One region of the Paenibacillus sp. FSL R7-0128 genome, then DNA from elsewhere that is predicted to be linked to it. Evidence: riboswitches for the same ligand, from Rfam matches in the RefSeq annotation. Region 1 holds a riboswitch; each other region holds the start of a gene.
What was found. Region 1 has a riboswitch for cobalamin ahead of NST26_RS01760 (anaerobic ribonucleoside triphosphate reductase). Riboswitches for the same ligand answer to the same signal wherever they lie in the genome.
Positions count from the first base shown of each region.

Region 2: another riboswitch for cobalamin. It lies ahead of NST26_RS04095 (S-layer homology domain-containing protein); the one in region 1 lies ahead of NST26_RS01760 (anaerobic ribonucleoside triphosphate reductase).
Region 3: another riboswitch for cobalamin. It lies ahead of NST26_RS08575 (energy-coupling factor ABC transporter permease); the one in region 1 lies ahead of NST26_RS01760 (anaerobic ribonucleoside triphosphate reductase).

Region 1 covers NZ_JBBOCD010000001.1:418,841-425,710, reverse strand. Annotated here, with positions in the region: gene NST26_RS01785 (YukJ family protein) at 95-847, shown strand; gene NST26_RS01780 (hypothetical protein) at 826-1,974, opposite strand; tRNA gene NST26_RS01775 (tRNA-Thr) at 2,131-2,202, opposite strand; gene NST26_RS01770 (sugar phosphate isomerase/epimerase family protein) at 2,290-3,069, opposite strand; gene NST26_RS01765 (MTH1187 family thiamine-binding protein) at 3,118-3,426, opposite strand; cobalamin riboswitch at 3,766-3,996, shown strand; gene NST26_RS01760 (anaerobic ribonucleoside triphosphate reductase) at 4,306-6,291, shown strand; gene nrdG (anaerobic ribonucleoside-triphosphate reductase activating protein) at 6,288-6,815, shown strand.
Region 2 covers NZ_JBBOCD010000001.1:989,674-996,543, reverse strand. Annotated here, with positions in the region: gene NST26_RS04095 (S-layer homology domain-containing protein) at 105-2,276, opposite strand; cobalamin riboswitch at 2,490-2,683, opposite strand; gene NST26_RS04090 (GAP1-N2 domain-containing protein) at 3,889-6,870, opposite strand, start outside.
Region 3 covers NZ_JBBOCD010000001.1:2,101,961-2,108,830, reverse strand. Annotated here, with positions in the region: gene cbiQ (cobalt ECF transporter T component CbiQ) at 1-717, opposite strand, end outside; gene NST26_RS08580 (energy-coupling factor ABC transporter substrate-binding protein) at 714-1,007, opposite strand; gene NST26_RS08575 (energy-coupling factor ABC transporter permease) at 1,007-1,771, opposite strand; cobalamin riboswitch at 2,057-2,251, opposite strand; gene NST26_RS08570 (ArsR/SmtB family transcription factor) at 2,391-3,323, shown strand; gene NST26_RS08565 (hypothetical protein) at 3,619-3,897, opposite strand; gene NST26_RS08560 (DUF6171 family protein) at 4,110-4,388, opposite strand; gene NST26_RS08555 (alpha-N-arabinofuranosidase) at 4,401-5,894, opposite strand; gene NST26_RS08550 (peptide deformylase) at 6,083-6,496, shown strand; gene NST26_RS08545 (hypothetical protein) at 6,493-6,870, shown strand, end outside.

The sequences.
Region 1 (6,870 bases):
GCAGCTTGCCTCCTCTGTTGAACACCTTTTTATTCAGAATGACTATGGCCTTCTATGGGAAACATTAATAGCTAAGAAGGGGGACTGACGAACTATGGGTAACGGATTAGATCAAGGGTACGGGGTATTAAAATGCAAATTATCTAATGAGAATACCATATATAAGCTAGGTGTCAAAAATAATCATGTCCAGGTACTGGTTGAGGTTGAAGGTGATATTAATAAAAAGTACAGGGTGGCTATCAATATCAGATCAAGCGCAAAAGCGGAACATTTACCGGAGGACACCGCAAATCAGGTGCTTTATTATGTGGGCGAAGATTTCAAAGCGGAAGAAACGGCCCGTTGGCTCACGCTTGAATCCGGCTTCACGAAGATCACCGGGCATAACCGGAGCCTTGCCCTTGATTATATCAGGGGAAACCTGGTGATTCCCAGTAAGATGGTAGCTCTGCCTAATACGAACCGGAATGAACCCGAAGACAGCGATCCCCGCAACAATCTTTATGATAAAATCACCTCTTATCTCAAGGAGGCACAGCAACAGGATGCAACCCTGTACGTATTCGGCGAGCCTTGGGGACCCGAAGAGGATAAGCCTGATAAGTACTTCGGCTTCTCCCCTGGGCAGGGCGTTCATAATATTCATATGAACCAAGGCAATGCGGGCGGGTACGCCAGTGAAAATGGCACATGGCAAGACGGCGGCGTCCTTATTCATTTCGAGAATGAACACAGATGGGTGGCTATCTTCCTGGCCTTCCAATCCCAATCCTGGTGTACCAACGACCAGGGAGATGCCACCAAGCCGGTTAGTGAATGTAATCATACCAATGCTTTGTCATGAGCCAGCACCATCGCATTAACCGCTGATACGATATCCTTGGCATCCAACTGTTCATCCAGCCTCAAATGAAGTTGTAAGGTAGAGACTGATGATTGGTTAGCAGAAACAATGAGCTCGACCTCATGAGATGAAAGCACCTTTGCTTGCAGGATTTGCAGCCAGGGGATAATATCCGGTAACGCTTTATCCTCCGAAGGACCAATTTCCATGCCATCCACCCCAATAGGTGAACGCCCGTCGAAATACTCAATCCTTAGCACAGGATAAGAGGGGAGACTGTTCCTCTTCGAGGTCCTAGCGGCTTCCAGCTGATGGCGGGAGGTTTGTTTACGACCGATAACTATTTTCCACAAAACGATACACAGGGAGGGGATGAAGAAGCAGAGCACCGCCAACCAACCACTGGAGGTCTTGATATAGACGGCAAAAAAGAGGGCTGCGGATAGAATCGCAAGCAACCAGATGTAGAGCTCCTGCCTCCATTTGGACTGGCGCTTCCCGGATACTGGAGGAATGGACTGTGCTGGTTGAATATCGGTAGCTTGCTCCGGTTGAGCTGCCGTTCGTTCCCTCCTAGGCAAATGCTCCCCATTCAGCATATAAAAGTTATCGGCTGCTCCCTGCCAGACCTTCTCCTGCGAGGGATGCGGCGACTGCCAGAGGGTAACGTATTCTTGAATGTCTTTTAGATACAGGGCAGGATCGCCCGTGAATGAGAAATATTGCGAAAGCTCCAGATGAATAACAGCAGAAGAATAACGCTGTACATGGGTCGATAAGGTTACCAGCCACTCATGTACAGGAGTGGAAAGCGCTGGGAAATGGGCCAGCGTGCCGGGTAAACTCAGGCGCAATTGCTCTGCAGCATCCGCCCATGGAATCTGCCATTGGAAGGCCTCTGAAAAATGTTCCCACTCAGGCAAATCCTCCACATCCGGTTGGTCCATATGGGGTTGAATCTTGCTCCAAGCTTGCATAAGCTGCCTGCTATAGCGCTGGAACTGGTCTTGGCTGACTAGACAAAACCATATTGGAGCGAGAAAATTATTCGTTTCGAAAGCTGTATTCTCATAATCAATCAAATCTGTATCGGCACTGGTAACACTCAGGAATGTCCGGTTTCCCATATAAGATCCTTGCCTCCTTGCCTCCTAGCATCCAACCATAAGCTCCCCACTTTACTTAACTAAAGGTTAGAAGAATGGTAGATGTTGATGCTTGCATAGAAAAAAGGCGCAGTTCCAAAAAACCGGAAACCCGCGCCACTATCGACTTTGTAAGAATGCTGGTGAAGGGAATTGAACCCCCGGCCTACGCATTACGAGTGCGTTGCTCTACCCCTGAGCTACACCAGCTTACAGACGTTTGCGTCTGCCAAGCAAAAAATATTATAACTCTTCCAGCGGAAAACGCAAGCCCTTTTTCCGCTGGTTGCTGTGTCCTCAGCCGTGCATCAGCCCCAGCCCGCGGAAATAATCCAGTGCGAGCTTAGCGCTTGCAAGGGAGGACTCCTCATAGGCCTCTTGCTCCACAATATAATAGAGAATTCCGCTCTGCTCCGCGATCTCGAAGACGCTCCGGAAATCAACCTCTCCCTTTCCGAGATCGGTCTCCTCATTGTCTGCTCCGAAGTCCTTCATGTGAACCAGCGGAACACGGCCGGCGTACCGTGACACATAATCAACGGGCCGGGCTCCCCCCCTGTATACCCATCCCAGATCAAACTCAGCCAGCATATGCTCGGCAGGAATCTGCTCCAGCCAGATATCGATGACCGCCTTGCCGTCAACCTCTTTGAATTCATAATCATGGTTGTGGTAGCCGTACTGCATCCCCGCCGCCCGGACCATCGCGGAAGCCTTCTCCAGGAATGGAATGATTCTCGTTACATCCTCTATGGAAGGGTTCGGCGGAAGCGGTGCCGACGGGGTGATCATATATTGCAGTCCGAGCTCTACACCGTATTCAATCTCTTTGGCTAATGCCTGTTCCATCTTATCCAGACTGCTGAAGTCCAGGCCTACATGCGCCGAAGGAGCCGCCAGGCCAAGTTCATCCAGCTTACGGCGCAGTTCCCCTGCAGATACACCGAAATAACCGGCGAATTCCACTGCCTGGTACCCCATCTCTGCCACCTTGGCCAGTGTGCCGAGGAAATCGCGTTCCGTCTGGTCACGCAGTGTATACATTTGAATTCCGATCTGCTGAGCTGCTTCTGCCATGAATAATCCGCTCCTTATTATCATTTCTGATTAGATACTGTATTCCCGCTACTCTCCCTGTAGCTTGCGCTCCACGGATTCCAGCTTGCTGCGACTGGTCGAGATCTTGTCGCGCCGGTCATCGATCTTGAGCGAGGTTGAGACTCTCTGCGCCCCGGCGGTGAACGGCGACTCGTGCAGCGCTTCTACCGCAGCCAGAATCCGCGCTACCGGCCCCTCAATAATCGTACCCATAGAAGTTAGCTCGTAGGTAATGCCCTCCACCGTCTCCAGCACGCGCTGCATCTCGGCCACATAGCTGCTGAGACTGGTGCTGCCTGTCCCAATCGGAATAACGGTCACTTCGCCAATTGCCATTGTGAACTGCCTCCTAATGATCTGATGTGCCTGCCTCTAACTTATCCTCTTATTGTAACGCTTCGCCAGGCTTGCTACAAATCACCTGCACCCTCTCTATTCTATTAATATCCGTCAAAATGATTACCAGGATTAGACGCACTCTATTTATGGATTCTTTGTGGCGTATTTTCGGAGATTTTATGAAAAATTCACGGCAGATTCATAGGAAAGTTGTGGATTACCTGTGGACTAACTGTGGATCAGCTGTGAGTAAAAGCGCCGAACCCGCTCCCCGTGCGGGATTGCAAAAAAACATTTACAAACACAATATATTGCGGTAGCTTTAATAGATAACAACAAAATATAGTAGAAACGGGTGTTTCACCCCTTGTAATAGAGGTGCGACTTAATAGGGAAGCGCGGTGCAAAACCGCTGCGGTCCCGCCACTGTAACCGGATGCTCCCAGGGTGCGATGCCCAGGGCCGCATTCTCCGGCTAATTGCCACTAAGGGGCGGAATAAGCCCCCCGGGAAGGCGCCGGAGGAGTTGCCGGAAGCCAGGAGACCTGCCTGTTTCGGTGGCACCGCTTAGACTCCTGCGAGGAACAGGGAAGGTGTCCGTATGCGGCCTGCAATAGCAGAGTTAGCCTTCCGTCAATCGGGCCAGAGGCTGCCGATACCTGAGGACGATCGCGGATTATTTTCAGGTATCGGCTCTGCGGAATATACAAGAACGGGCGTAAGCTATTTGCCCCTTGTCTGCTCGTATATTCCACCCAGACCACAGGCAAATTTCCGCTTCCCGGATCTTTGCATCATGCATTCGGGCATTTCCGGCCTTCCCGGCCGGAGGTGCTTTTTTAACGCTTACAATACCCGAGAGGAGAGAGTTATATAATGACGCTGCTGGAGAAACGTTATAACGAAGGACAAGCTGCACAGGAGGATCTTTTGGAAGAGGTCATTCATCTGGGACGGGATATTATCGACAGCCGGGATCTGGATCTGCTGCGCGAGAACGCCAACCTGAACGGGGAGAGCTTCTCCGGCAAAATGAGCAAATTCGGCAGTGAATACTCCAAATGGTATGCCCGCAACTTCACCATGCCGCCGCAGCTGGTACAGGCTACCCTGGATAATGTCGTCTATGTGCATGACCTGGATCAATACGCCATCGGAACCACCAACTGCATCTTCATCCCGTTCGAACGGCTTCTCCGTGAAGGCTTCAACACCGGCAACGGCAGCGTACGGCCTCCCAACTCGATTATGACGGCGATGTCGCTGGTGGCGATTATTTTCCAGTCGCAGCAGAATGCGCAGTACGGCGGTGTGTCCGCCAACAAGCTGGATTATGATCTGGCTCCTTATGTGACCAAGTCCTTCTCCAAGCTCTTCCGCAAAGGTCTGGAGTATTTCGAGGAGAATGCAGAGGTTTCAGAACTTGGGGAGATTACGATGAGCCGCAGCGATCTGGCTGAGCAGTATCCGCGCGCCTTCCGTTTTGCCCTGAAGGAGACGCAGAGCGAGACCCTGCAGGCCGCAGAGAGTATGGTACATAACCTGAATACGATGTCCAGCCGCTCCGGCGGCCAGATTCCTTTTACCAGCATCAACTACGGGACCTGCACCTCCCCGGAGGGCCAGCTTGTGATCAGCTCACTGCTGACGGCTACGATGAACGGACTGGGCAGCGGGGAGACGCCGGTGTTCCCGATTCAGATCTTCAAATGCAAGCAAGGCATCAACCAGCAACCGGGTGACCCTAACTATGAGCTGTTCCTGAAGGCAGCGGAGTGCTCGGCGCGCAGATTGTATCCGAACTTCGCCAACCTGGACGCTCCGCTGAACATGCAATATTATGATCCGGCTGACCCGGATACCGAGTTCGCTACGATGGGCTGCCGGACCCGTGTGCTCGGCGACCGCTTCGGACGCAACCATTGCTCCGGCAAAGGCAACTTGTCCTTCAATACGCTCAACCTGGTGCGTCTTGGACTGGCCCACGGCACGATAACCGGCCGCCGCCTGGCTGCTGATGAAGAAGGGTTCTTCGACGACCTGAATCACTATATGGATATTGCGCTGGACGGTCTGCTGCACCGCTTCCGTATCCAGGCTTCCCAGAAGGCCAAAGCCTCCGATTTCATGATGCGTGAAGGCGTCTGGGAGGGCGGCGAGCAGCTTGCCCCTGATGACAGTGCAGGCGAACTGCTGAAGCACGGCAGCCTGTCGCTGGGCTTCATCGGGATGGCCGAATGCATGAAAGCCATGTACGGCAAGCATCACGGCGAAGATATGGAGATTCACGCCAAGGCTGTAGCCATTGTCCGCCACATGCGTGAATATTGCGACCGCAAGAGCGAGGAGCTTAACCTCAACATCACCTTGTTCGCAACACCGGCCGAAGGTCTCTCCGGTAAGTTCACCAAGATCGACCGCAAGGTGCTCGGTTCTATCCCTGGGGTAACCGACCGTGAATACTATACGAACTCGTTCCACATTCCGGTCTACCATGAACTTAGCGCAGCCAAGAAGATCAGCCTGGAAGCCCCGTTCCATGAATATTGCAACGCCGGAGCGATCTCCTATGTCGAGCTGAACGGCAATGCCCGGAGCAATCCTGCAGCCTTCGTCAAAATCATCAAATATGCGCTGGAGCAGGACATCAGCTACTTCAGCATCAACCATCCGATTGACCGCTGCTCCGGCTGCGGCTATGAAGGGGTCATCGGCACGAATTGCCCGACCTGCAATGCCCATGAGGATACCACCCATATCCGCCGTCTGCGCCGGGTTACCGGGTATCTGACCGGTGACTATCAGACCCGTTTCAATGCGGCCAAGCAAGCCGAAGTCCGGGACCGTGTTAAGCATCTATGAACATCTGCGGATATTATCCGGAGTCGATCAATGAAGGGGAAGGCCTGCGGGCCGTCCTCTTCGTCAGCGGCTGCCGCCACCGCTGCCCGGGCTGCTTCAACCCGAAGACCTGGAACTTTAACTACGGGGAGGCCTTTACCCCGGAGCGCCGGCGGGAGATTATAGAGGAGATTGCAGGCAATCCGCTGCTGGACGGCTTGACGCTGGCGGGCGGGGACCCTTTTTTCTCGGCTGAGGAGGCTGCAGACTTCATACACGAGCTGCGCGCCGAGCTGCCGGCCTTCCCGGTCTGGATCTATACCGGCTATACGTACGAGGAGCTTACGGCTTCCCCGGGCTCTGCGGAATGGAAGCTGCTGGCCTTGTGCCAGGTCGTGATCGACGGACGGTTCGTCGAAGAGCTCAAAGACCTTACCCTCTCCTACCGGGGAAGCAGCAACCAGCGGATCATTGATATTCCGGCGAGTCTGGCGGGAGATAGGGTTGTTCTGTGGGAGCCGGAGCTGAGCTTTCAAGGAGTATAACTCCTAAATAGACAAAGGCACTAAACTCCCGCATCCGGGTGGTTTAGTGCCTTTT
Region 2 (6,870 bases), 570 kb from region 1:
TTAGATGTCATTTATCCACTTATTGTCCGCCCCAGCGTACAGCACCCATCCTGCAGCGGAATGGAAATTTCAACTAAACTATACCATCCCCTACTCTTACTCAACTATGGCAATCTAACCGCTACAGCAGCAGCCATCTCACGGGTTACCACAGCAGTAGGCTCGAATGCGCCGCCGGTACCGCTCATATATCCAAGTCCCGTCACCGTACGGACAGCGGACAATGCATAGTCGCTAATCTTATCTTCATCGCTGAATTTACCAGCCCCTGCTCCTGCTCCGGCTGATGTAGCATCCAGCTTAAAAGCTCTAACCATCATCACAGCCATATCCTGGCGCGTAACCAGCCCGTCCGGGTTGAACGTTTTGGCGCTTACGCCGCTGATGATTCCTAGCTCCTTCGCCCGGTTCACTGTTCCATAATACCATGTACCGGCCTTAACATCACTGAAGGCCCCAGCAGAAGACGCCGCAGACGGCTCGTTCCCGGTTAACCGCAGCAGCAGCGCTGCAAATTCAGCACGGGTAATATTCTTTTTCGGTGCAAACAGCAGGCTGTTCTCACTCACACCGTTCATCAGCTTGCGGTCATACGCCGTGTATACCGACTCCAGCGCCCAAGGCGAGATCGACTTCACATCACCAAAAGCCGGACGGTCCGCCGCCGCAGAAGCCACCGTTACCGGGACCGTATGACGCACGATGGCCGGGGTTTTATCCTTCAGATATCCCGTAACCGTCAGGGTATATTTATTTGCTGGCAGTCCTCCGGCCACAACAGCCACGCCCGCAGCATCTGTAACTGCTGTTTTGCCGCCGATGGTTACCTGTACGCCTGCTGCCGGTGAGGTTACCGGATCGGAGGTGAAGGTCGCCTCATTCCAGACCCATTGCTTCTGGGTTACCTGCACCTTCAGATCTTGTCCAGGCTGCGGCTGTCCGGGAGTCACGGTTACGGCATCAACCACCTGCGTGTTGTCCCCGCCATAATAGATCACAACGCGGTCATTCTCCTCCAGCGCGAAGTCGCCCATCCCTACACTTGGATAGATCCATGCTCCGCCGCGTGCGACTACATACATCCAGCCATCATATCCGCCAAAAGTACCCGCAATCACGCCGCCGATCCCCGTCACATAATTGCCTGCTTCATTGACCAGAGCCAGGCGCTTGGCTGCTGCTGTCTTATCCAGTGCCGTAAGCACATTTCCGGCGTATACGCTGCCCTCAGCCAATGTTCCATTCGGACCTTCAACTGTAACCGAGACACTTACCTGAGGATTCTTCACTGGTGTGCCGCTAAAATCAAAGAGCTTACCGCCTGTTCCAAACAGCTTGTACGCTACCAAAGCCTCCAGTGCCTGCTCTGTAGAGAGCGGATTGGAGCTGCCGCCCGCAGTGTGGGCGAACCCGCCGCCTGTAGCGCTGAAGCTCAGCAGCTTGCTGACCAGATTGATTTGGCCTTTGGTATACTCTGCTCCCGCCGGATCAATGCCGAAGGCAGACAGACCGATGATGGCCTGAGCTACACTCTCGCTGCTGTCGCCATATCCTCCGTTCTTATCCTGTGCCTTAGCCAGCCAGGCTGCCGCCCGCTGACCGGCAGCATTCACTGCCGCTTCCTGCTTATGTCCAGCCAGTGCGTTCAGCACCATCGCTGTCATATCCGGATCACTCGCACCCGTGGTCAGAGTAAAGCCTCCGTCCGGGTTCTGCTTCGCCAGAATCTCTGCCAGCAGCTTAGACTGTGTCCATTTCGCATTTGCCGGGATTGTATAGCTGCCGGAATCCAGAGCGAGCAGTGCATAGACCGGATTATTCAGCGTCTGGCCGGTAATTGCATCGTGATTGTAGAGCTTCTCAATCAGGTTATAGCCTGCCACATTCGCCGGGTCGCCGCCAAGTGCCTTAACGGCGAGCGTGATCCGGGCATAGTCCGTAGCTCTGGCAAAAACACCCTTAGCCTCAGCCACCTTGCCTTCAAGCGCCTTCAGATAGCTGGCAGGAACCTTGTAGCCTGCTTGCGCAAGGCCAATCGCCTGCCAGTCCGACTGGACTCCGTTCTTCAGCATGAACTCCGCAGTGGCATAGACCGCAGCAGTTACGCTGGCTGCCTCACTTGCGGGCAGAGCGGATACCGCGGGTGCGGAAGTCCCGCCTGCCTGTGCAGCAGCAGCTTGTCCTGCCGGGGCTACGGCTGCTCCCAGCAGTGCGAACAGCATAATGACAGCAAGTCCCAGCCGTGTGAACCTGGATGATAGAGAATGGTTCTTCATAACTAACCTCTTTCCTGAAATAGAATGGATGAATCCTGCTTCCTCCGCAGATAGAGCGGCAACCTAAAGACCGCCCTGTGCAGGGCGGCCGGGGAAGAATACAATACAGGGCGGCTGAAGGAGCCGATTACTCTCCCACACTACATACAATACAGCATATACAGCCCTCGCCAATATCAGCATCTGCTTTCACATTCTTACCCCCGAAGAATAGAAACAACAACGAAAAAGGCAGGTCTCCTGGCTCATACTTCACCGCTTCCCCCGCCTTCCCATCCCGTTAGCAGGACAGTGGCTCCTCAGGAGTTGCTCCGTATTTACAGTGGCGGGACCGCGCCGGACTTGCACCGGGCTTCCCTTTTAAGCAGATTCCTCTATTAGACATAGCCCTGCCAGCATCTGCTAGCGACAGCGCACGGCCTCTGAGGCAATCTGCACCTTTTCCCAAAGCTTATTAAATTTTAATATTCTGAAACAATCATATCTACTATTCCCCTGTATGTCTATAGACAAGCTATTTCTATTCCATCCACTCGAGTCCCGCTCATTCTGCACAAAAATCCTGAACAGCACATGCCCGCTTCCCCGGCACATCGTACTATTCAGGACTATGGAGTGACTCTTCTGCTGTTAATTAAGGCGTTGGCGGTACTAGCGGAGACAGCGGCAGCAGGCGATTGTATTATGTACATTAGAATTCGTGTAAAAGCGGCCGATAACGCATTCTGCTGCATTTTATACAATCGATTGTGGCAAATAACCCTCCGCCGGGCCAAATTCCCAAAATCTAATGTACCGAATACAACAGAACACCATATTAGGCTCGATATGCCTCATTCTAGTGTACAAAGTGCAATCGAGCAGCTTCATTCGGACACTAACACACTTAACTAATTACTTTATGCTCGTATCAGCCTGCCGAAGCGCAAATCATTGTACTACATAAAGTAGTATGCACCAGGCTCTGACCAGCCCACCATGCCGCGCTGTATGCGCCCACAGCAGATCAGCTACCGCAAGTCGATCATCAGGTCCTAACTAATCAGCATTCATTTAATCCCCTAGCTTGCTGGGGAGCTGCCGTACCCCGACTAACTAAGGTACTGTTCTAGCTCCAAACGTTATGCTTAAATGCAATCTGTACAACTAAATCGTCTGATTTACTGACAAATGTACTTTTAGCTGTATTTCGTGCATCTAAAATGCTTCCGTATCCGCTTTTTGGCCCATTCGGGCAAATTTAGTTGTATAGAATACAGTTAGGAGAGGTGTGCCTTCCTTTTTACTGTTTTTAGTTGTATAGAGTACACCTATCACTGTAAGCAATGCTACTCAGTACCATCACTTGGTATCGAGTCAAAACCATCAGTTAGTTGTATAAGTCGGCTGAGTGACTAAGGAGCGTTACTAGATAGCGTTAGTTAAAAGCGACACTCGGTAGCGTCAGTCAGTTGAGTGAGTCGGTAGCATTAGTCGATTGTGTTGGTCGATTGCATCAGTCGGTAGCATTAGTCGATTGTGTTGGTCGGTAGCGGCAATCAATTGCGGCAGTCGATTGCATTATCCGATCGCGTTAGTTAAAAGCTTACGCAGCCTGCTTGTTGCCGCTGTGTTATTCCGCGTCCGTGTCCGCTTCCGGGCTTGCGGAAGCGGACGGCTCCGCACTAGGCGCGGCTGTAGCTGTGGCCTCCGGGGCGCTGCCCGGATCTGCCGCCAGCTTCAGCGAGTATCTTCCGGCGGTGATCATATCACCTGCTGCCAGCTTCGCGCCTGCTGATAGCTCCACCGTCACCTCGTAGACGCGTGACGGAGGAGTCCCCGCCGCCGCTGGAGAGGCGGCAGCTCCACTATCCGCGCCGCTGTCTACTCCGGCGCCTGCCTCACCCTTCGCATCGCCGTCTACTCCGGCTCCTGCCTCACCCTTCGCATCGCTGTCTACTCCGGCTCCTGCCTCACCCTTCGCATCGCCTTCTACTCCGGCGCCTGCCTCACCCTTCGCACCGCCGTCTACTCCAGCGCCTGCCTCACCCTTCGCACCGCCGTCTACTCCGGCGCCTGCTTCACCCTTCGCACCGCCGTCCACTCCGGCGCCTGTCTCACCCTTCGCATCGCCGTCCACTCCGGCTCCTGCTTCACTCTTCGCATCGCCATCCACTCCGGCGCCTGCTTCACCCTGGCAACTGCTAACCGTTGCCTTAACCTCGTAGTCCGTAACGCCGCTGGCGGACTCCACGCCGATCCGCTCCGGCTTGAAGGCGGAGCATTCCGCAGCATCAGTGAAGCTGAACAACAGCTTAACGCCGTTATTCTTACCCGCTTCTCCGCTTCCCTCATCACCGCTACTATTCCCGTCAGTCCCCGCGTCACCGCCGACAAGCCGGACAGAGACCGGGGCCGCTACAGCGGCTTGTCCGGTCACTGCCGGAAGCGGGCTGGGGCTGGCCACCGGCGCAGCTGTATCCTTGCCGCGTCCCCCTAGCTGGCTCAGCAGGATAACCGCCGCAATCAGAATGATCCCGAGGATGCTCCCTGAGATCAGGATTTGAAATCGGCTGCGGCTGACCCACCGCGCCAGCGGCGAAGCCAGCTGGGCGCGGGCTTCATTGTAGACAGTCTGCATAGCAGGCGTTGCTGTGTCGAGATGGTTTTTGCGGAATTCCCGGTTCTTGAACGCCTCGCGGTCGCTCTCCAGGAAGTATCTCAGCACGGCCCGCTTGTAATTCGGCCACAGCTTCTTGCCAGAGCTTGCGAACAGCCAGCTATGCTGTGACCAGTCCAGGAACCGGTACACCGTCTCCTTATCATTGCCCGCCTTGCGGACCACCAGATCCAGCAGCGCATCATAATCCAGCGGCCCGCCTTCACGTTCACTGCTGTGATAAAAGGCCAGCGGCAGCCGGTCGAACGGCTCCAGGCTCCGCGCTTCCTTCAGCCACCGCGCACCGAGCAGTTGTACATCGTCCAGCTCACGCGGCGTCAGTCCGGCAAAAATCTCCTCGTCCGGCGACTCCTCCCCGAACCAGCGGTAGGCTGCGCGTAGCGCATTCGATTTGCGCTTCGCAATCGCATCGAGCGGCGGCTGCCAATCTGCCGTATCCCGGTAACGCAGGAACGAGATCTCCAGCAGCTGCTCCATCGTCAGCTCGTCCAGCGAGAGCCGGTTCAGCAGGAAGCGGTCAGCAACCGTGCCGAGCTCCTCCATAACGGACAAGGCCTCCGGGTATACGCCGCCTCTGCGGCGCTGCTTCTCTGCCTGCTGGACCGCTTCATGAACAGCCGTTACCGCCGCTACCGGATCGGATTCCCGCTGCAGCTTCTCCAGCAGATATTCCTTGAAGGTATCCCGTACCGCTGCCTGCTGAAGCACCTCCGGAAGACTCCGGCCGAAGTGGCCCACGAGGCGGAGGATATCCGCCGTTCCGGCAGCGGCAGCCAGCCGGGATTCCAGATACGGCTCGAACAGCGCCCTGCGGAAGAGAGATTGGGACAGCACTTTTTTGAAGAACGCCTCACTAAGCTCCGCATCGCTCTCAATAATCCCGTAAGCCGCCGCCAGCACATCCTCCCGGCCCCCGGACTGGCAGTTCAGCATCCCGTTGATGAAGTAATCGACGATCTTCACCCGGTAATTATGGCCCGGCAGCGCGTAATACGCCTTGAACTGTTCCAGGATCTCCGTTGACGGAATCCCCTTCTTACGGATCAGATCATATTCGCGGTCGAACCGCTCCAGGAACATATCATTCAGCCGCACCCGCGAATCCAGCTTCCCCTCCGGCTTCAGATAGGACAGCAGGCCGCCGAGTATAGCGTTCTTGTTGTCTGTATATAGGGCTTCATTACCTTGCTCGATTTCATAAAAGACCGCCAGCTCATTGTAGAGCGCCAGCGACAGCTTACGCTCCGCACTCTCCCCGAGCAGCAGGCTGTCGGCAAACTTAGCGAAATCACGGAGGCTTCCGCCCTTCTCCACCAGCGTCTTCCAGGCCAGATCGGCATAGATCTGCCGCGACTCGCCGAAGTCGGTATTCAGGAACCTTGCGCCGGCCAGATCGAAGATATAATCCTTCTCAATATTGCGGTCGCCCGGACGCAGAGAGCCCTTCTCCACGAAGGTCAGGTGAATGTATTTGCGGCTCTGCGGCTCCTTGGCATACGTGATCACTCCCAGCCTGCGGCGGAAGTCATACGGCAGCGCAGCGAAGAGAACCTCCGTCAGCCGGGCCGCACGCTGCGACAACTCACTGATCGGCACATCCAGCGCTACATAGATTTTCTTCTTCCCGGCTACGGACAGCATCACCGCCTGCAGCAGGGCCTTGAACAGCTCTTCTGTGAATCCTAGACCTGACAGCACCGTACGCGGATCAGACGGCTCGTCCAGCTCGCGGGTTGCCACAGGAATCGAATCCAGCTCAGGCAGGGTTCCGCCAGGCTCTCCCTCATAGCTCCGGGCAAACCCCGCATGCAGCCAGCTTCCATACCCCTCGACAATCTCTTCGGAGCGGATAGGCGGCACCACGAAATTATGGGCAAAAAAAGCGCTCCGCTGACCCGTGAAATCCGCCGCCAGATAACGGCTCTCTCCGATCAC
Region 3 (6,870 bases), 1.7 Mb from region 1:
GCGCCGCGGCACAGGACGCGCCGTATAAGGCGGGAGAATAATCTCATCTGTGAATCCGCGGGCCAGCAGCCCCTGCGATAATCCGTAATACCGGTGCATCGTGTTGCCGAACAGCGCTCCTGCCATAGCCGCAGTCTCCCGCATTCTGGCCTTGTAGCCCCGGCGGCCTCCGCGCAGCCTGCGGGCCAGCAGCAGACCATGCGCTGCATCACTCAGCAGGAATAAGAAGCGGTACATAATCAGCATCAGCTCCAGGACAATCTGCGGCATCCGCAGCCTGCGCAGCACCTGCAAAAGCTCACTGAACGGAGTCGTAAACATCAGGAAGAAGAAACAGCTCATGCAGGCAGAGATTCTGGCCAGCAGCTCCCCTGCCCGCTGAAGTCCCGCCGCTGTGACATATACCGGCAGGTTCAGTCCCGGAAGCGGGAATATCCCTGCCTCTCCCGCAGCCGGATGCCCGAATTCCACGAGCAGCGCCGGTACGCTAAGCGCATAGAACAGCAGCGCTGTGCCGAACAGCATGCCATAAGCACGGAAGGGAATACGGGCCTGCAATACACACCAGGACATCATCCATAGGGTAATTGCAGCCTGTAGTACCGGATGTACGGTGTAAGAGAGAAGGAACATCAGGGCTGCGAACGAGCTTTTCCACATCGGGGACAACTGGCGCAGAGCATTATTGTAAGAGAGAACGTCAATCCGCCGGATCACTTGCTGCTATGCTGCTTCGTCCCGCCTTGCTTGCCCTTGAGCAGCCCCAGGGTATAACCGATCACACCGGCACCAATCGCGGCCTGCAATGCAAACAGCATACTCTCCGTCTCACCCGGCAGCTCGGTCAGCGGCTTGAACCACGGCTTATAGTCAGGATTCATTTCGGTAATCACACCTTCAGCCGCATCATCGGCCCCGCCGAATTCCCCATTAACCAGCAGCAGCGGCAGAATGACCAGCAGAATAACAACCAGCAGCATCAACCCATTTTTCCATTTATTGCTCATTAGGCTCTTCCTCCGTTCACCTTGCGTTTCAGCAGCGACAATTCATTCGGGCTATACGATTTCAGCCAGTTCCAGAGCAGTACCGTCAACAGCCCTTCACTGATAGCCAGCGGGATTTGCGTCACGGCAAAGATTCCCCCGAATTTGAGAAAAGAAGCCAGAACGCCGCCATCCGCCGCCGGAAAAGCCACCGCCAGTTGGAAGGAAGTCACTACGTACGTACTCAGATCAGCCACCGCAGCCGCACAGAACAAGGCTAGCTTCTCGCGGTCCGGCATTTTCATCATCAGCTTATACACTGCATATCCGGCAAAAGGACCCGCCACCGCCATCGAGAACGCATTGGCTCCAAGCGTAGTGATCCCGCCGTGCGCCAGCAGCAGCGCCTGAAACAGCAGGACAATCGAGCCGATTACGCTCATGGGCAGCGGCCCCAGCATTACCGCACCTAGTCCGGTACCGGTGGGGTGGGAGCTGCTTCCGGTCACGGAAGGCATTTTGAGCGCAGACAGTACGAAGGTAAACGCCCCGGCCAGACCCAGCAGCAGCTTCAGCTCCGGATTCTCCCGGGTCATGGCTCTCAGCTTGAAGATTCCAAGGACAAAGAACGGGATAAACGCCGCCCACCAGAACACCGCCCAGCCAACCGGCAGGAATCCTTCCATAATGTGCATCGCCCGGGCCGTCCCCGGTTCGTTCAGCATAAAGTACACCGTAAATCCGGCAACCAGTGCCGCAAAGCTCCACCATCTGTGCTTTTTCATTTGTCACCCTCCATGTTTGTTGATTTCCCATTACAGATCATAAAGCCCAAAAAACCCACCCTATAGGGTGGGAGTGTATGTACGCAGGCAAGTTCGATAGAGCGCGCAACCCGTGGCGAAGCGGAACAAGGTGCTTTTCACCGTCCCATCACTATGGGCCGTATCCTTGTATCCAGCAGCTATAACCGGGGATCACCTTGAAGCACCAAGCTTTCTCCGGTCCATCAGGGCAGAACGCCTCTTCTCATTAACCTATCCGTACACCGCTCCTATCCGCGTAGAGTCGTGGTGTGCGTAGACAAGGTAGGTCTCCTGGCTTGGAATACAGGCGCTGCAGACTTCGTCTTCCCCGGGGGCTTCCCGAGTGACCTCATGAAGTGCAGCTCTTCCATACAGTGGCGGGACCGCTCGGGAGTTGCACCCGATTCCCTGTTATCCCTTGCCGCTTCCGGCAAGAGCACCTTGTTTCATTGCTAATTCATCTCACATCATAGCGGACAGAGATTGGCCTGTCTGTGATATAAATTGGAAAAGCTCGCCTGCAGCCAATCATGGCTTGTAGAAATTTTATTTGAGTAATATAATTATTAACTATATAACCTGAACGTGGAGGCATCCGATGAAACTTGATCTAACCGAACAATCTTTGCCCGTGTACGAGGCCCTGTCCAGTACCGTGCGCCTGCATATGCTGCGGCTGCTGTCCGATAAGCCCATGAACGTGAAGGAGCTGGCCGCAGCCCTCAAGCTCAGCAGTGCGATTATGACCATGCATGTGCGCAAGCTCGAAGCCGCCGGGCTGATCCGCAGCCATATGGCTCCCGGTAAAAGCGGTCTGCAGAAGATCTGTACACTGGCCGCCGACGGGGCTGAGATAGTTTTTCCGGGACAGGCCCGGACTCCGCGCAGAGGGTACCGCAAGGACATCCCTGTGGGGCATTATTCCGACTTCCAGATCGAGCCTACCTGCGGACTGTCTACGACAGAGAGGGTCATCGGGCACTTTGACGATCCCCGTTATTTCTGGGACCAGGAGCGGGTGAACGCCGGGATTCTCTGGTTCGGAAAGGGGTTCGTGGAGTATAAAATCCCGAATTTCCTGCTGTCGAGCCAGCAGCCGGAGGAGCTTGCCATCACGATGGAGATCGCCTCCGAAGCCCCGTCGGTCAACAACAACTGGCCGTCGGATATTACCTTCACACTGAACGGACAATCGCTCGGCTTCTGGACCAGCCCCGGTGACTACGGAGATAATCCGGGAAAATACACCCCGGCCTGGTGGCCTGCACTCACCAATCAATACGGCCTGCTCAAGCAGCTGCGGATTACTCAGACGGGTACCTTCATGGATGGGCAAAAGCTGTCGGAGGTCACCCTGGATCAGGTAGGCATCCGCAACAAACAATGGACCTTCCGGCTCTCTGTCGAGGAGGATGCCGAGCATATTGGTGGCCTCACCCTGTTCGGCAAGGGCTTCGGCAACTACAACGAGGATTTGGTGTTTGAGTTGTTTTATACAGATGGCGTGGCAGATTTGCCGGGTCCTATATGAAAGCCAGATTAGGGTGTGTAGAAGGTAGGTAGGTAGGTAGGTAGGTAGGTAGGTAGGTAGGTAGGTAGGTAGGTAGGTAGGTAGGTAGGTAGGTAGGTAGGTAGGTAGGTAGGTAGGTAGGTAGGTAGGTAGGTAGGTAGGTAGGTAGGTAGGTAGGTAGGTAGGTAGGTAGGTTAGTTTTCGTTTCAGCTACTTTTAGAGCTAATACTCCTTATTTCTGCTTAACGCTCACTTTCAGCAAAATTCAGGTGCATTAGTGCTCTTCATTTCTGCTCAACGCTCACTTTCAGCAAATTCAGGGGCACTTATGCCCCTCGCAACATCCATACAGCCCACTTCCAACCGCACCAAAGGGATTTTTCCCTCTCATTTCCTCATCTAGCCCACTTTCCGCCGCATCAGAGGGATTTATCCCTCTCATTTCCTCCTCCAGCCCACTTTCCACCGCATCAGTGGGATTTATCCCTCTCATTTCCTCACCCAGCCTACTTTCTGCCGCATTAGAGGGATTTATACATCTCATTTCCTCACCCAGCCCACTTTCCGCCGCATCAGTGGGATAAATCCCTCTCATTTCCTCCTCCAGCCCACTTTCACGCCGCATTAGATGGATTTATCCCTCTCATTTCCTCTTCCTCCCCCTCACCTCCACAACGCAAAAAAAAGCCCCTCCAACCGCCGCATTGTGCAGGTTGGAGGGGCTATCGGTGATCGATCCGTCTCTTATGACAAGAGCGGCTTCTAGCCTATCTTTTCGCCTGGCCCCTAGCCGTTAGGCGTGGGCCGTCATTCCGCCACCGGCTGCCACTTGCCGCCGCCGCCCGGCAGCGGACAGCTGCGGGCCTTCAGCCGGGCCACGACGGGAATGATACAGCCGCAGGCGGTACAGGTTACGCCATCCTGCAGCTTGGGGCAAGCCCCGCAAAGCGCAAGCCGCTCGGCATAGACCTCGTCTGAAGCGGTATTGCCGGGGTTGAACATGGAGGACGCCAGAATGCGGGCAATCTGTGCTTCCGTGACCTTGTACTCCTCCCGGCATCCTTTGCAGGCTGAAGTGGTTGTCATGCAGTTCTCTCCTTAGGCTTGTGGAGTGATGGCCAGTACCGTTACCGACATTGGTGGCAGCTCTACAGTCAGCGTATCCCCTTCAAGCTTGAAGGCGCTGAATGCCTGCGGTGTTACAGCTTCCGGCTGCTCAAAGCTATTGTGGGCATCGATGGAAGCTCCGGCCAGCGTTGTTCCGCTTACGGATGCTTGACCAGCCAATCCGCGCAGGGCAAGCGGCAACACTGCCGATGACGCGTGATTCAGGTTACACAGGCTGACATGAATGATGCCCTCAGCATTGACTGAAGCCGAAGCCGATACTTCAGGAATCTCTACGCCATCATAGCTGTATACCGGGCTGTCCACGGTGAACTCCAGCAGTTCTGCATCCTGATGCACCTTATACATGTTGAATACATGATAAGTAGGAGTCAGGAGCATTTTCTCGCCTTCGGTCAGAATAACAGCCTGCAGCACGTTCACGGTCTGGGCAATGTTCGCCATCCGTACACGGTCACTGTGCTTGTGGAAAATATTCAGCGTCAAGCCGGCCACCAGCGCATCGCGGATCGTATTCTGCTGGTAGAGGAAGCCCGGGTTCGTACCCGGCTCAACATCATACCAGGTGCCCCACTCGTCAACGATCAGGCCGACTCTTTTCTCAGGATCGTATTTGTCCATGATGGCAATATGGCGGGTAACCAGCTCATCCATGAATAGCGCCTTCTTCAACGTTGTGAAGTATTCGTCTGTTCCGAAGCCTGTAGCCGCGCCCTTATGATTCCAGTCCGAATTAGGCAGGGTGTAATAGTGCAGGGTAATTGAATCCATGAAGCGGGTAGCTTCACGCATCAGCACTTCCGTCCAGTTATAATCATCCGAATTCGCACCGCAGGCGATCCGGTGGATCTTGTTGTCTCCATAGTTACGTACATACGTCTGATATTGGCGGTACAGATCAGCATAGAACTCAGGACGCATGTTACCGCCACAGCCCCAGTTCTCGTTGCCCACGCCGAAATACTTAACGCTCCAGGCATCTTCCTGGCCGTTCTTCTGACGCAGCTCAGCCATTGGCGAGACTCCGTTGAAGGTCAGATATTCCACCCACTCGGACATCTCTTGAACAGTTCCGCTACCTACGTTACCGTTGATGTACGGCTCGCAGCCCAGCATCTCGCAGAGGAGCATGAATTCATGTGTACCGAAATGGTTGTTCTCTACCGCGCCGCCCCAGTGTGTGTTGATCATCCGCTTGCGCTCTTCGCTCGGGCCGATACCGTCCTTCCAGTGGTATTCATCGGCGAAGCAGCCGCCCGGCCAGCGCAATACCGGAATTTTCATTTCTTTAAGCGCTTCCACTACGTCGTTGCGGATACCTTTGGTGTTCGGAATAGGGGAATCTTCGCCCACCCAGATGCCTTCATAGATACAGCGTCCAAGATGCTCAGCGAAATGTCCGTAGATGTTGCGGTCAATCTTACCTTTGCGGATGTCGGTGTTCAGTACAATGCGTTCTGCCATGGGAAGTTAACGCTCCTCTTTAGATTAATATATTTGTTAATCATTTAACACTTATATTAACATTATAATCAAGCTTCCTCTAGTTCGTCAATCTTTATCTTAAGCAGCACCTCTCGCATTCCCGCATTTCACTTCCCCGCCAAAAATGATATTATGGACACACAAATACAGCATAATTGGAGAGTATGATGATTAGACCTATCAATAAAGATATATCGCTTCTTAGCCAGAAATCTGCGCCGGCCACGGAGAAGGATCTGCCCGTGTTAATGGATCTTGTGGAGACCCTGAACGCCAACTCCGACCGGTGCGTCGGCATGGCTGCGGACATGATTGGCGTCAACAAACGCATCATCGCCATCCGCGTGGAGCAGCAATTAACCCTTTCGATGATCAATCCGGTGATCGTCAAGCGTGCCCGTCCTTATGACACTGAGGAAGGTTGCCTGTCGCTCGAAGGCGTACGTCCTGCGAAACGATACGACTATATTGAGGTAGAGTACCTCGATTATAATTTTAAAAAGCACCGGGATAGCTTTACCGGATTTACGGCGCAGGTTATCCAGCATGAGGTGGATCACTGCGAGGGTATTGTCATTTGAGCCGGGACCTGAGAGCGATAACCTTCAGCAAGACGGCCGCCGAGCAAATTCTGAGGAATGAGACCGATACCCGTACGCTTTTGTCAGAATATCCGGAGTACAAGGAAGAAGTGCTGCTTGAGATCAATGCCCTATCGAGCCAAAAGCGCGCCAACCTGATCCATAATCTGCTCGCCAGCTATACCAGCAGCGCCATAATAGCGAAGAACAAAATTGTCAAAAGCGGCTTTAATCAAACCACTATCAACGCTTTTCTTCCTAATATTATTAAAGCCCGCTTTGCCATTTATCTGATCGAACAGCTGCAATTAGCGGTGTCCGCCGAATCAGCCTCCGGGCCTGTCCGGTTCAATCTCTGGGACGGTTATATTCTG